Regions from separate parts of the Bradyrhizobium sp. WU425 genome, predicted to be linked through region 2. Evidence: predicted binding sites of a transcription regulator. Region 2 holds the regulator's gene; each other region holds the start of a gene.
What was found. Region 2 encodes LexA, which represses DNA repair genes until DNA is damaged. Its sites were predicted from a motif close to TGTTCNNNNTGTGTTCNG; they were not measured.
Positions count from the first base shown of each region.

Region 1 (4,213 bases), 950 kb from region 2:
AAGATGGGCGGCAAGCCCGGCCCGAGGGCCGGCGACGGCTATCTGCGCGAGACCTTCACGCTGCCGCGCGCGGCGGCACGGGAGAGGGCGCAGGCTTTCTTCGCCCGCTACCCCAAGGCCGGCTATATGAGCGCGGTCGAGACCTGGCGCGAGCTGCCCGGCGGCGACATTGAATTCACGATGCGGCGGCTGCCCAGCGCGGATTAGGGCCGGCCCCTATTCGAAGGTTTCGGATGTGATGCGGATCCGGAACACGGGCTCCTTGGCCTCGTCCAGCAGCTCCATATTCCATTCGGAATTTTCCTGGAGCTTGCGGGCGATGCCGGCGGCCATGTCGGCGCAGACGCTTGTCATCTCCTTCCAGGCCAAATCGCGATCGGCAAATTCCGACGCCTGGTCGGCACAGCCGGAATAGCGGCCGTTCCGGATTCGAAAGAAGTAGAGCGGCATGGTTCGCACCGATCGCGCCTGATGGCTCCGTCCCCACGGCCATAATCGCGGGCAGTCCAATCCCAAACCATCGGCAGATCAATTCCGGGCGGCTACGGAATAGCCCCATGGGCGCCAGCCCACCGATCTCGGTCCGACGGCTCAGGCTGTGTCGCGTCCGATCGCCTTCAGCTCCCGATCGATGCGCAGCTGCACCCGTCGGATCGCCAAGAGATCGATCTTGGTCTCGGTCCTGCCGGTCTTGATCTGCTCGCCGATGCGGAACTGCCACTGCCAGATGCCGGGAATTGCCGTCTTGGCGACGGTGAACTCGATGCCCCTGTGATTCATGGCCATCTCCCACGATTCACTTCCATCACTGAGAACATGCTGGGCGGCATAATATTCCAAGGGAAAGCCAAACCTGTCGGTAAGCCCCGGATAGCTCACGGCTATCGCGCAAACGCACGCGCTCCGGAACATACGAAATCGAAATTCGAAAGACGTCGGCCGCGCGCGTCGGCGCGAGACCTCATGCCCGTGGTTCTCCGGCCAAGAACAGAGTTCCGAGAATGGGTAAGGGCGCCTTCCGGAACGCGGCGGCATGTGCCTTGCTTGGCCCGATGCGGCTAAGCAACATGGACGCGTCATGCCGGGCATTCCCCGCCGCTATTCTCATTTCGTGTTCGGAATCATCCAGTCCGGACTGACCTCGCTGATCGCCGCGGGCATCGCCAGCTTTCCCGCAGGGAACGCGCTGGACTTCCTGGCGCACTGGATGGTGTCGTGGCTGATCGCATGGGCGGCGATGCTGCCGATCGTGCTGCTCGCAGCGCCGGCGATCCGCGCCTTCTCGCTGCGGCTGACGCAGGAGGAGGGCGGTTCGCAAACCGGCCGGCCGGCAAGAAAATCAGCATGAAAATCGGAATGAAAAAACCCCGCTTGGGAGAACCAAGCGGGGAGAAGGTTATTGGAGGCTGAGGTGCTGGGCTGCAACACCATAGCCGGGCGACCCTAGCCGGCTCAGCTTACGACAGCCTGACAAGGCCCGACGGTGGCAGCAAAAGCCGGAGCGCGGGGGCCGCAGACTGGCCCCGCACCGGTCCCAATTTCGACATCCGTTCGCACAACTCAGGACACAACCGCAGGCGAGATTTCGCGGCGACGGTGCTGCCATGGGGGAAACGTGGCGTGCCGGCAACGGGGTGGCACCATGGACAACGTAGAGCGGTCATTCGCCGCCGCGACGGCGGCTGGCTTCGTCGTGCTGGTAATCGGCATCGGGTTGCTGGTTCTGCTGTAGGCGCTGTTGGGTGCGGAAGATGGCTCCGAGGGTGGAAAGGCCCGTGCGCGCCTTTCAAAAACGCGAAAACAACCCCTTGCACAGTAGCGTGCCTACAAATTTCCCCACCCAATCAATGGCTTACTGGTAGTATTTGGATACCATATCGGCTCAGATTCGCCTTTCACGGCCATCCGAATCCCGATTCCCGTGCCGATTCCCTGAGATCAACGGGCGGCCGCTCCGGCACCGTCGCCAGCGCAGTCCCAGCGGCCTAATGAACCTTGATCGCGTCCAGCGGCAAGCGGAGTTCGGCGGCACGCTCTTCGCGGTCTTTCTTGCGGAACTCGTTTTCCTTACGCTCGAACTTGCTCAGCTCCTCCCGCGCCGCCTCCAGCAGCGGAGTGCGCCGGGTCGTATCGTGATGCGTGTTGTTCGTCATGACTGAAGTCCCCAGAGTTGCGGTCTCGTCCAAGAGCTATCCAGGAGAAGGCCGCAGACCGCGAAAGGTTCGGTGCCGGACGATTGCGGAATTCTGACGGCGCACAGCGCATCCGTCTTTGATGCGCGTCAGGCAGCCAAAATCGCAAAAGAACATATTGCGAACCTAGAACAAATAGGGTACATTGTTTTTATCGCCGCGCCACCTCGCCAATCGTTTGTCCCTCACGCGAATCCTCGTCATAAGGAGCACGACCCGATGTCCACCACTGCCCTGCGTATCGTCGAAGGATCCTCCATGGACAAGAGTAAAGCTCTCGCCGCCGCGCTCTCCCAGATCGAGCGTCAGTTCGGCAAGGGCTCGGTGATGAAGCTTGGCAAGAACGACCGTTCGATGGATGTCGAGGCGGTCTCTTCGGGCTCGTTGGGGCTTGATATCGCGCTCGGGATCGGCGGCCTGCCGAAGGGGCGCGTCGTGGAGATCTACGGGCCGGAATCCTCGGGCAAGACCACGCTGGCGCTGCACACGGTGGCGGAAGGGCAGAAGAAGGGCGGCATCTGCGCCTTCATCGACGCCGAGCACGCGCTCGACCCGGTCTATGCGCGCAAGCTGGGCGTCAATATCGACGAGCTCCTGATCTCCCAGCCGGACACCGGCGAGCAGGCGCTGGAAATCTGCGACACGCTGGTGCGCTCCGGCGCGGTCGACGTGCTGGTGATCGATTCGGTCGCGGCGCTGGTGCCGAAGGCCGAGCTCGAGGGCGAGATGGGCGATGCGCTGCCGGGTCTGCAGGCGCGTCTGATGAGCCAGGCGCTGCGCAAGCTGACGGCGTCCATCAACAAGTCCAATACGATGGTGATCTTCATCAACCAGATCCGCATGAAGATCGGCGTGATGTACGGCTCGCCGGAAACCACCACCGGCGGCAACGCGCTGAAATTCTATGCTTCCGTCCGCCTCGACATCCGCCGCATCGGCGCGATCAAGGAGCGTGACGAAGTGGTCGGCAACACCACGCGCGTCAAGGTCGTCAAGAACAAGCTGGCGCCGCCGTTCAAGCAGGTCGAGTTCGACATCATGTACGGCGAGGGCGTCTCCAAGATGGGCGAGATCCTCGATCTCGGCGTCAAAGCCGGCATCGTCGAAAAATCCGGCGCCTGGTTCTCCTACGACAGCCAGCGTCTTGGCCAGGGCCGCGAGAATTCGAAAGCGTTCCTGAAGGCCAACCCCGACATCACCGCCAAGATCGAGACCTCGATCCGCCAGAACTCCGGCCTGATCGCCGAGCAGATTCTCGCCGGCAGCCCCGAGCGTGACGCCGACGGCGAGGAGCCGGCGGACGAGTAAGCTTCAACAGTAAAGTTTTCGCGAGGAGCGGGCGCTGAGGACGTTGAGTTGCCGACGTCTTCGGCGCCTGTTTCGTTTGGGATTGGTCGTGCTCGGGGGGCGCGATGAAGCGGTTGATCTTGACCAGTTCGTCCGGAAGCGGGCTCGCCCGATCGGGCTTGGCGGAGCTTGTCATCTCATCCTCGTTTCACTTTGAGTGGGGACCGCTGCCCTCGCCCGAGAAGCTCGCAGCCTTTTTCGCCGCGCGTTCGGCGAATCTCGGGCCGGGTGATCATTGGTCCGACTGGGGCATCCGGTGGCCCAAGGACATCAAGGCCCGCAAAGACTTGTCCCTTGCGAACTTCTGCGAGCAATATGACGTGGTTGAACTTTGGTTCGACCCAGCTCCCCGGGATCAATTGCAGCTCGTCTGGCTGCTGGACCACCTCAGCTCCTGCTCCTCGCTGGTGCGAAAGCTTAAACTTCGACTTGTGGCATCCGAGCTGACCACAGAACGCGGTGAGGATCTCGCTGCGTCCGAGCCGCACATTCAAGTCGTGCGTATCACGGCTCGAGAGTTCGAGACTGCCCGGTTGGCGTGGTCGGCCTACCGCGCGACGACCCCTGAGGCGTGCGTCGATCTCCTACACCAGGATCTCAGTGCATTGCTGATGCTGCGCCCGGCCTTGCTCGATCTCTTGGCAGAACTGCCGTCGCCTTTCACGGGTCTCGGT
Region 1 is NZ_CP088089.1:3,130,477-3,134,689, forward strand. Features, by position in the region: gene BcanWU425_RS14885 (hypothetical protein) at 1-207, shown strand, start outside; gene BcanWU425_RS14890 (DUF6894 family protein) at 217-450, opposite strand; gene BcanWU425_RS14895 (hypothetical protein) at 592-780, opposite strand; gene BcanWU425_RS14900 (DUF2798 domain-containing protein) at 1,079-1,348, shown strand; gene BcanWU425_RS14905 (hypothetical protein) at 1,986-2,153, opposite strand; gene recA (recombinase RecA) at 2,412-3,500, shown strand; gene BcanWU425_RS14915 (hypothetical protein) at 3,605-4,213, shown strand, end outside.
Region 1: the regulator LexA is predicted to act here: its motif matches at 2,320-2,337, upstream of recA (recombinase RecA).

Region 2 (4,213 bases):
TCGGCCATTTCCGCGAGCTGTATTTGTCGTCCAGCATCGGCCTGCGCAAACCGGATGCGGAGGCCTTCGACCACGTCGTTGCGGCGATCGGCGTGCCCGCCGGGCGCATCGTGTTCTTCGACGATCTTGCCGAAAACATCGAGGGAGCGCGCGCGCGCGGCTTGACGGCGGTGCATGTGACCTCGCCGCGTGACGTCGGGAACGCATTGAAGGCATTGGGCATTTGACGACGGTCCGTTGTCGCGAAACCCACGACGGCACGGCCCGACGGACCAATTTTGAAAAATTGAGGAACCGGATCACTTTGTACATTTTTATACAGAGTTCCGGGAACGGAATACCGCCTTCCGGACTCTTAGAGTCCGTTGGGACTTCTACGGACGGATGCATCATCGTGCTGGGCAAAACCTACCTCACCAAGCAGGCCTCTCTTCTTCTTGAATTCGCGAGGACAACTTCAGATTCGGACCTTTCCGCCAAGCTTGTGAGCAAGGCCGCCGACCTGAAATCCCAAGCCGACCCGCTGCCCGACAAGGATCAGGGATCCAAGGCGCCCGACGTAACTCCCGGGCAGGCAGGGAGCTGATCGATTCAGGCCATGGCGCGTTCTCGCCTTGCCATGATTTTCGTCGCTTCCATGACCACTCTCCTGCCGATCTGTGACCTCCTTCGGATCATGCCGCGACGCGCTTGATCCTGCCTTCCGGAACAATGTGAAGGGGCGGGATGACTGTGCCTGCTCAGCCGCTTTTGCCTCTGCGCCTGCGCTCGGCTAGAAGACGTGCGGAACATTCGCCCGAACGTGCCGAGCAGGAGTTTTCGCCGTGGCCTTGATGCCGGTTTCTGACGCGCTTGCCGCGGTGCTGGCGGGTGCAGAGCCGCTGCCGGAAGAAATGATTTCCCTCGACGAGGCCTACCATCGCGTGCTCGCGCGTGACGTCGTGGCGCGGCGCACGCAGCCGCCGCAGGCGATGTCGGCGATGGACGGCTACGCGGTGCGCGCGGCCGATGCCGCGACGATCGATTCGGAGCTCACCGTCATCGGCGAAGTCGCAGCGGGCCGACCGTTCGAGGGGACGGTCGGAGCCGGCGAGGCCGTGCGGATCTTCACCGGCGGCGTCGTTCCCTTTGGCGCGGACGCCGTCGTGATCCAGGAGGACACGGTCGCCGCCGGCAAGCGGATCACGATCAAGGAAGCCGCAATCGCCGGCCGGCACATCCGCCCCGCCGGCGTCGATTTCCGCGAGGGCGACGTGCTCCTGCGCAAGGGAAGCCGTTTGACCGAGCGAGACCTCGCGCTCGCCGCCGGGATGAATCATCCGCACCTTGCCGTTGTCAGGCGTCCGAAAGTCGCGATTCTCGCCACCGGCGACGAGCTGGTGATGCCGGGCACCACGCCCGGCCACGGCCAGATCGTCTATTCCAACGGCTACGCCCTGCACGCGCTCGCCCGCAGCGAGGGCGCCGAGACCATCGACCTCGGTATTGCCGCCGACACGCTGGAGGCGACCACCGCCGGCATCCGCCGCGCCCGCGAGAGCGGCGCCGACGTCCTGATCACGACCGGCGGCGCATCGGTCGGCGACCACGATCTGGTCCAGCAGGCACTGCGGGACGAAGGCATCGCGATGGCGTTCTGGAAGATCGCGATGCGGCCAGGCAAGCCAATGATGCACGGGCGACTCGGCGCAATGGGTGTGATCGGCCTGCCGGGCAATCCCGTATCGTCCTACGTGTGCGCTTTCCTGTTCATGGTGCCGCTGATTCGCGCCCTGTCGGGCCGTTCAGTGATTCACCATCGCCGTGAACGCGCCGTGCTCGGCCGCGACGTCGGCGCCAACGACCAGCGCGAGGACTATCTGCGCGCGCATCTTGAGGAGCGTGACGATGGCACACGCGTCGTTGTTCCCGTCAATCATCAGGACTCTTCGCTGCTTGCGAATCTCGCTGCAGCACAGGTACTTCTCGTCCGCGCACCATTCGCGCCGAAGGCCGAAGCCGGCACGGCTTGCGAAGTGTTGCGGCTCCCCGTCTGAGCGCCCCCGCAACGCGCGTTCCGCGCACTTTGCTCTGTTCACGGTAAATTAAGCAGTTGCGGAACATGTATCGAACATATAGTGTCTGTTCATGATTTGTTTCGAGCATGCAGCGGCTTATGGCCGAATTCAGCGTCTCGGAATCGGACGACATCAACCGGGGGACTTTGGTCGAGATGTTAACGCGCAAACAATACGAGCTTCTGCGGTTCATCAGTGAACGTCTGAAGGAAAGCGGCGTGCCGCCCTCCTTCGACGAGATGAAGGATGCGCTCGATCTGCGCTCGAAGTCGGGCATCCATCGCCTGATCACGGCGCTCGAGGAGCGTGGCTTCATCCGACGCCTGCCCAACCGCGCCCGTGCGATTGAAGTCATCAAGCTGCCGGAGCTCCAGGCAGCCGCTGGCAGCCGCCGCGGCTTCACGCCGAGCGTCATCGAGGGCAATCTCGGCAAGGTGCGTGCGAGCGCGAGCCTGCCCGCTGACGAGGGCGAACGTCCCGTCGCGGTGCCGGTGATGGGCCGCATCGCGGCCGGCACGCCGATCGAGGCGTTGCAGACCCGCAGCCATACTATCAGCGTACCGCCTGACATGCTCGGCTCGGGCGAGCATTACGCGCTGGAAGTGCGCGGCGACTCGATGGTCGAAGCCGGCATTCTCGACGGCGACATGGCCCTGATCCAGCGCAACGAGAGCGCCGATACCGGCGACATCGTGGTGGCGCTGATCGACGACGAGGAAGCGACGCTGAAGCGCTTCCGCCGTCGCGGCGCCTCGATCGCGCTCGAGCCCGCCAACGCGGCCTATGAGGTCCGCATCCTGCCGCCCAACCGGGTGAAGATTCAGGGCAAGCTGATCGGGCTTTACCGGAAGTACTGATACCGGGAGTCTTTCTATCGGCAGTACTTCATATCGGAAGCACTTCATGCCGGAGGTGCTTGGCGCCTCGCGCGCTTCCGATCGGCATCGCCGGTCAGAGATTGGAGCGGATCATCGTCCGCTCCGGCTGGATAGCCTTTCTGGTTCTGCACAGACTATCCGGCCCCTCCTCCAACGCTGGCTCCTCGCCACGCCGACGAAGCAGCACCGCTTCAAGCAGCACCGCTTCGCGGCTCGGTTGTTCGAGGAAACAGCGACCAGCGGTCAAGTTCGGCCGTTGCAGCCAAGTTGGCAATGTTCGCGTACGCGCCTCCCGAATGCATCGCGGCGAGCTTTGTTCCTATTGAATTCGGGAAAGATAATGTGATCGCGGCTTGCGGAAGCCAGCCGCAGATTTGCCCACAACCAAGCAGAGCGTTCGTGCTTCCACTCTGATAGAGGCCTGCGCCTCGATAAGAGACGCGGGTTGCTATCCCAGCATGAGGAGCACCCGATGTGTGACTACAGCCTACATGCCGTCGCGTCGCGCCCCGCCGAAGTCGGCGAGACGATCGTCACGACAAGCTTCCGCGGCACCTCGACGCGCGGCTTCGCCTCTGCAGCCGATCCGTCTGTTGCCGTCTGCCTGCTGCCGGGGACGGAGCTCGCCTTCGCCGACGACGTCCGCTACGACAATCGCTGGATCTGGACGCGCACCATCAATTCCCGCGTGGGCAAGTTCGGCAAGATCGATCCGCACGTTCCCGACCGCCATCATGATGCGATCGAATTCCCCGACGGCAAATACGTGCTGGTGACGCAGCTCGTCGAAGGCCAGCGCGCGACGGTGCTGCAACTGCCGGTGACTCAGTCGGTCACCGAGCGCGAGCACAAGGCGCAGATCACCGCCGACAGGCAGCCGACCGTCACGCACCTGCCGATCGGCTGACAGAGCCGCCCTCCGGCTACGAAGTCGGAGGTCAGGATTGAATCGCCATCGCCGGCCGTGGCCGGCGAGATGGTGTGGTTTGCACCCCGCGAATCCGAACGGACGCACCGAACCACTGCGTTGCTCCGCACCATCAGATCAATCGTCGGCTTGCAGATCGGTGTCCGCCGGCGTTGCGTCCTTGATGCGAGGCGCGGTCGACTTTGGCGCGAGGCTGCCGTCGAAATCACCCTCGCCGGCGCCGGCCGGCAACCAGGGGCGGCTCGTGCCTCTCGCCCTCACTGCCTGAACCACAAAACCGTCACCACGCTGCGTCAGCGCCAGCGCGCTCTGGCTGGCGAGCCGCTGCCGATCGACCACCATCGCCGCGC
Region 2 is NZ_CP088089.1:4,083,310-4,087,522, reverse strand. Features, by position in the region: gene BcanWU425_RS19845 (HAD family hydrolase) at 1-227, shown strand, start outside; gene BcanWU425_RS19840 (hypothetical protein) at 395-586, shown strand; gene BcanWU425_RS19835 (molybdopterin molybdotransferase MoeA) at 825-2,036, shown strand; gene lexA (transcriptional repressor LexA) at 2,213-2,914, shown strand; gene BcanWU425_RS19825 (hypothetical protein) at 3,408-3,842, shown strand; gene BcanWU425_RS19820 (ComEC/Rec2 family competence protein) at 3,981-4,213, opposite strand, start outside.

Region 3 (4,213 bases), 3.9 Mb from region 2:
CAATGTGGCCTGGACCATCGCCCGCGACCTCGCGCTCGATTCCGTCGTGATCGATCTCGACCTCGCCTTCGGCACCGCGGGTCTCGACTACAACCAGGACCCGGTGCAAGGCATCGCCAATGCGGTGCTGTCGCAGGATCGGCCGGACACGGCCCTGATAGAGCGTCTGCTCTCCAAATGCACCGAGCGTCTCAGCCTGCTTGCTGCGCCCGCCACCCTTGACCGCGTCTACGATTTCGGCGCGGAGGCCTTTGACGCGGTGTTCGACACGCTGCGCATGACCACGCCCTGCATCGTGCTCGATGTTCCCCATCAATGGTCGGGCTGGACCCGTCGCGCGCTGGTCAACGCGGACGACATCGTCATCGTGGCCGAGCCCGATCTTGCGAACCTGCGCAACACCAAGAACATGCTGAACGTCTTGAAGGCGGCGCGGCCGAACGACCGGCCGCCGCTCTACTGCATCAACCAGGTCGGCATGCCCAAGCGGGCGGAGATCGAGGTCAAGGCCTTCGCCAAGACCATGGAGAGCCAGCCGATCGCGGTGATCCCGTTCGATTCGAAGCTGTTCTCGACCGCGGCCAACAACGGCCAGATGATCGCGGAGGTCTCCAAGAGCCACCGCACCACCGAGCTGTTCCAGAACATGGCGAACCGCCTCGCCGGGCGGGGCGAAGTGAAGAAGCCGAAGCGCTCGCTGCTCGGGCCGCTGCTGAAGAAGCTGAAGGGCAGGTCGGGTCGCGGGTCAGCCCCGCATCGCAAGGCATCCTGAGCAAGGCGTTCTGAGCAAGGCGTTCGGACCAAGGCTTCCTGACACGGCATCCTGACGCGCGCGAGCGAGTTACTTCTCCGCCCGCTGCTGCTTCTTCACCAGCAACTGCCGCAGCGCCGTGACCTTGGCCGCCGCCTGATCCGGCGGCAGGTCCGCCTTCACGATGGCTTCGGCCTCGGCCTGCTTTCCTTCGAGTCCCAGCACGAGCGCGAGATTGGCGCGCACCCGGAGATCGGCGGGATTGCGCTCGTGCGCCCGGCGCATCGTTTCCTCTGCCCGCGGCAGATTGTTCTGCAGCATGTAGGACAGTCCGAGATTGGACAGCACCGACGGCTCGTCCGGCACGATCTTCAGCGCGGCGGCGTAATATTGCTGCGCCTCCTCGTTGCGACCGAGCTGATCGAGCGCGGCGCCTTGCGCCGACAGGATATGCCAGTCGGGATCCTCGGGCGAATGCGCGCGGCCGAGGACGTCGAACGCCTGCTGGAAACTGCCGCTGTCGGCGAGCGCACGGCCGTAGCCGGCGAGCAGCGCCTTGTTGCTGGAATGGGCGAGCACGGCCTGCTCCAGCACCGCGAGCGCCTGCGCGCGCTGGCCGGTCTGGCGCAACGCCTTGCCGTATTCGAGCGCGACGTTGGGATCGCCAGGCTTGGCGCGATAGCGCTCGCGCAGCGCATCCATGTCCGGCTTCACGTCCGGCTTGGCCTCGGCCCTGCCAGCCGTGTCCGACTTTCCGCCGAGCGCGCCGGTGATGTCCTCGATGCCGGTTGTCTGACAGCCGCCGAGGGCCAGGATCAGAAGCGCGGAAAACAGATATCTCGCCGGAAGAGAGGCGACGGACAAACGCTTGGACATACTCTGATCACTCGGCGACTGATCAGAGATGCTTACCGATTAACGCTAAAGTCCCGTTAAGGCGGGGCGCTTCCGAAAGCTCAGTCGGTGAATTCAGCGCCGAACTCGCAGCCGATGCGCCAGCGCAGGCGGCACTGCCGGGAATAGTCGGGCGCGAAGATGATGGTGAATTGCGGCGGCACTTCCAGAAATTCCGCCACGACTTTCACGCCGCCATCCGAAATATCCGTGATCGTGCAGTCCCGCGGCAGCGAACCCGCGCCAAAATGAATCTTGGCGAGCCGCGTGCACATCCGTCGTTCGCTTCTCCGGCGATTTGCAAGCATTTGAATTGTTCACCCGTTAGACCACGGCCCATCCCGCACCCCTAAGAGTAGCGGACATTCGTTGGAATGTGCTGAGCAGAGCAGCTTGCATTCGAGGCGTAGTGTCTTCGTCGTGTTTACGATTGGTTAGGACCTTCCGGCGCCCCTCGACGCGTTCCTGTATTGTTCTTGCAAGAATTGGCCCGCTCTGCTACCCCTAATTGTGCAAAAGGGCAGGCTGGTTCGGGCATGGTTCAGCGGGTTTCTACCGTCGCCTTTGAGGGGATCGAGGCCCGCGCGGTCGACGTGCAGGTGCAGGTCGCGCCCGGTCTGCCGGCCTTCGCGATCGTCGGTCTCCCGGACAAGGCGGTGTCGGAGGCGCGCGAGCGGGTCCGCTCGGCGCTGATCGCCTCGGGGCTGGCGCTGCCGGCGCGGCGGATCACCGTCAATCTCGCGCCCGCCGATTTGCCCAAGGAGGGCAGCCATTATGACCTGCCGATCGCGCTCGGCCTGATGGGGGCGATCGGCGCGATCCCTCCGGATGCGCTGACCGGCTTCACCGTTCTGGGCGAGCTTGGCCTCGACGGATCGATCGCGCCGGTGGCCGGTGTTCTTCCCGCGGCGATTGGGGCCAATGTGCGGGAGGAGGGGCTGATCTGTCCGGCGGCTTGCGGCTCGGAAGCGGCATGGGCGAGCCCGGACATCCAGATCATCGCCGCAAGTTCGCTGATCCAGATAGCCAACCATTTCAAGGGAACGCAGGTGCTGTCGCGGCCTGTGCCGAAGGTGCATGAAGCAGCAAGCTCGCCGCTCGACCTGCGCGACATCAAGGGCCAGGAGAGCGCCAAGCGGGCGCTGGAGATCGCGGCCGCCGGCGGCCATCACCTGCTGATGATCGGCGCGCCCGGCGCCGGCAAATCGATGCTGGCGGCACGCCTGCCCTCGATCCTGCCGCCGCTGTCACCGGGCGAGTTGCTCGAGGTCTCGATGATCGCCTCTGTTGCCGGCGAGATCGAGGGCGGCGCACTGACGGCGCGGCGGCCGTTTCGCTCGCCGCATCATTCCGCCAGCATGGCTGCGCTCACCGGCGGCGGCATGCGCGCCCGGCCCGGCGAGATCTCGCTCGCGCATCAGGGCGTGCTGTTCCTCGACGAGCTCCCCGAATTCGATCCGCGCGTGCTGGATTCGCTGCGCCAGCCGCTGGAGAACGGCGAGGTCTCGGTGTCCCGCGCCAATCACCGCGTCACCTATCCCGCACGCTTCATGCTGGTCGCGGCGATGAATCCCTGCCGCTGCGGCAATGCGTTCGAGCCCGGCTATGCCTGCAAGCGCGGCCGCATCGATCGCTGCACGGGCGACTACCAGGCCCGCATCTCGGGGCCGCTGATGGACCGCATCGATTTGCGCATCGAGGTTCCCGCAGTGACCGCGGCCGATTTGATCCTGCCGCCGCCCGCAGAGGGCTCGGCCGAAGTCGCCGCGCGCGTGGCCGCCGCGCGCGACATCCAGCTGGCACGGTACGCGAATGCCGGCCTGCCGAAGGTTCGCACCAATGCCGAAGCGCCGGCCTCGGTGCTGGAGGAGATCGCCAAGCCGGATGCGCAAGGCCAGAAGCTGCTGCGCGACGCCGCCGAGACCATGCGGCTGTCGGCGCGCGGCTATCACCGCGTGCTGCGGGTGGCGCGCACGCTGGCCGATCTCGATCATGCCGACAGGATCGGCCGGCTGCATCTCGCCGAGGCCTTGTCCTACCGCGCACTCGCGGAGGATGTGCGCCAGATCGCCTGACCGATACGCCCGCGGCATCTTCCTGACGAACAGCACGTTCCCCGAGAGTGAAGCTATGACCGACGCCAATGCCTGCACCATCAGATTTGTTCGTGCGTCCCAATATGCTGATTGGCTGAGGTCATACGAGCTGTGGGTCAACGGGACCAGCGTTGGGAAGCTTGCGCGCAACGGCGTGTTGGAGATCACGCTGCCGGCCGGCGCCTGCACGATCGAGGCGAGCATTGATTGGGGCAGGAGCCAGCCGCTCGTCGTTCGCACCACTCCCGGCCAAACCGTCGAGATCGAGGTCAGGAACAGGTGGGGTGCCTGGGCGGCGCTGTGGGCGATCAGCTTCGGCAAGAACAGCTATTTGGTTCTCACTGAAGTTGAGCGAAAAACGAACAGAAGCGCCTAACCGACTGAGATCCTCATCCCCGGACACCGGCATCAACCCGGCGGTAACGAGTTTCCTTTACGCTCTGCAAACCATAAGGCCCATCAGTTCCCCGTA
Region 3 is NZ_CP088089.1:184,450-188,662, forward strand. Features, by position in the region: gene BcanWU425_RS00845 (AAA family ATPase) at 1-772, shown strand, start outside; gene BcanWU425_RS00850 (tetratricopeptide repeat protein) at 842-1,627, opposite strand; gene BcanWU425_RS00855 (PilZ domain-containing protein) at 1,708-1,953, opposite strand; gene BcanWU425_RS00860 (YifB family Mg chelatase-like AAA ATPase) at 2,182-3,720, shown strand; gene BcanWU425_RS00865 (hypothetical protein) at 3,776-4,117, shown strand.
Region 3: the regulator LexA is predicted to act here: its motif matches at 2,106-2,123, upstream of BcanWU425_RS00860 (YifB family Mg chelatase-like AAA ATPase).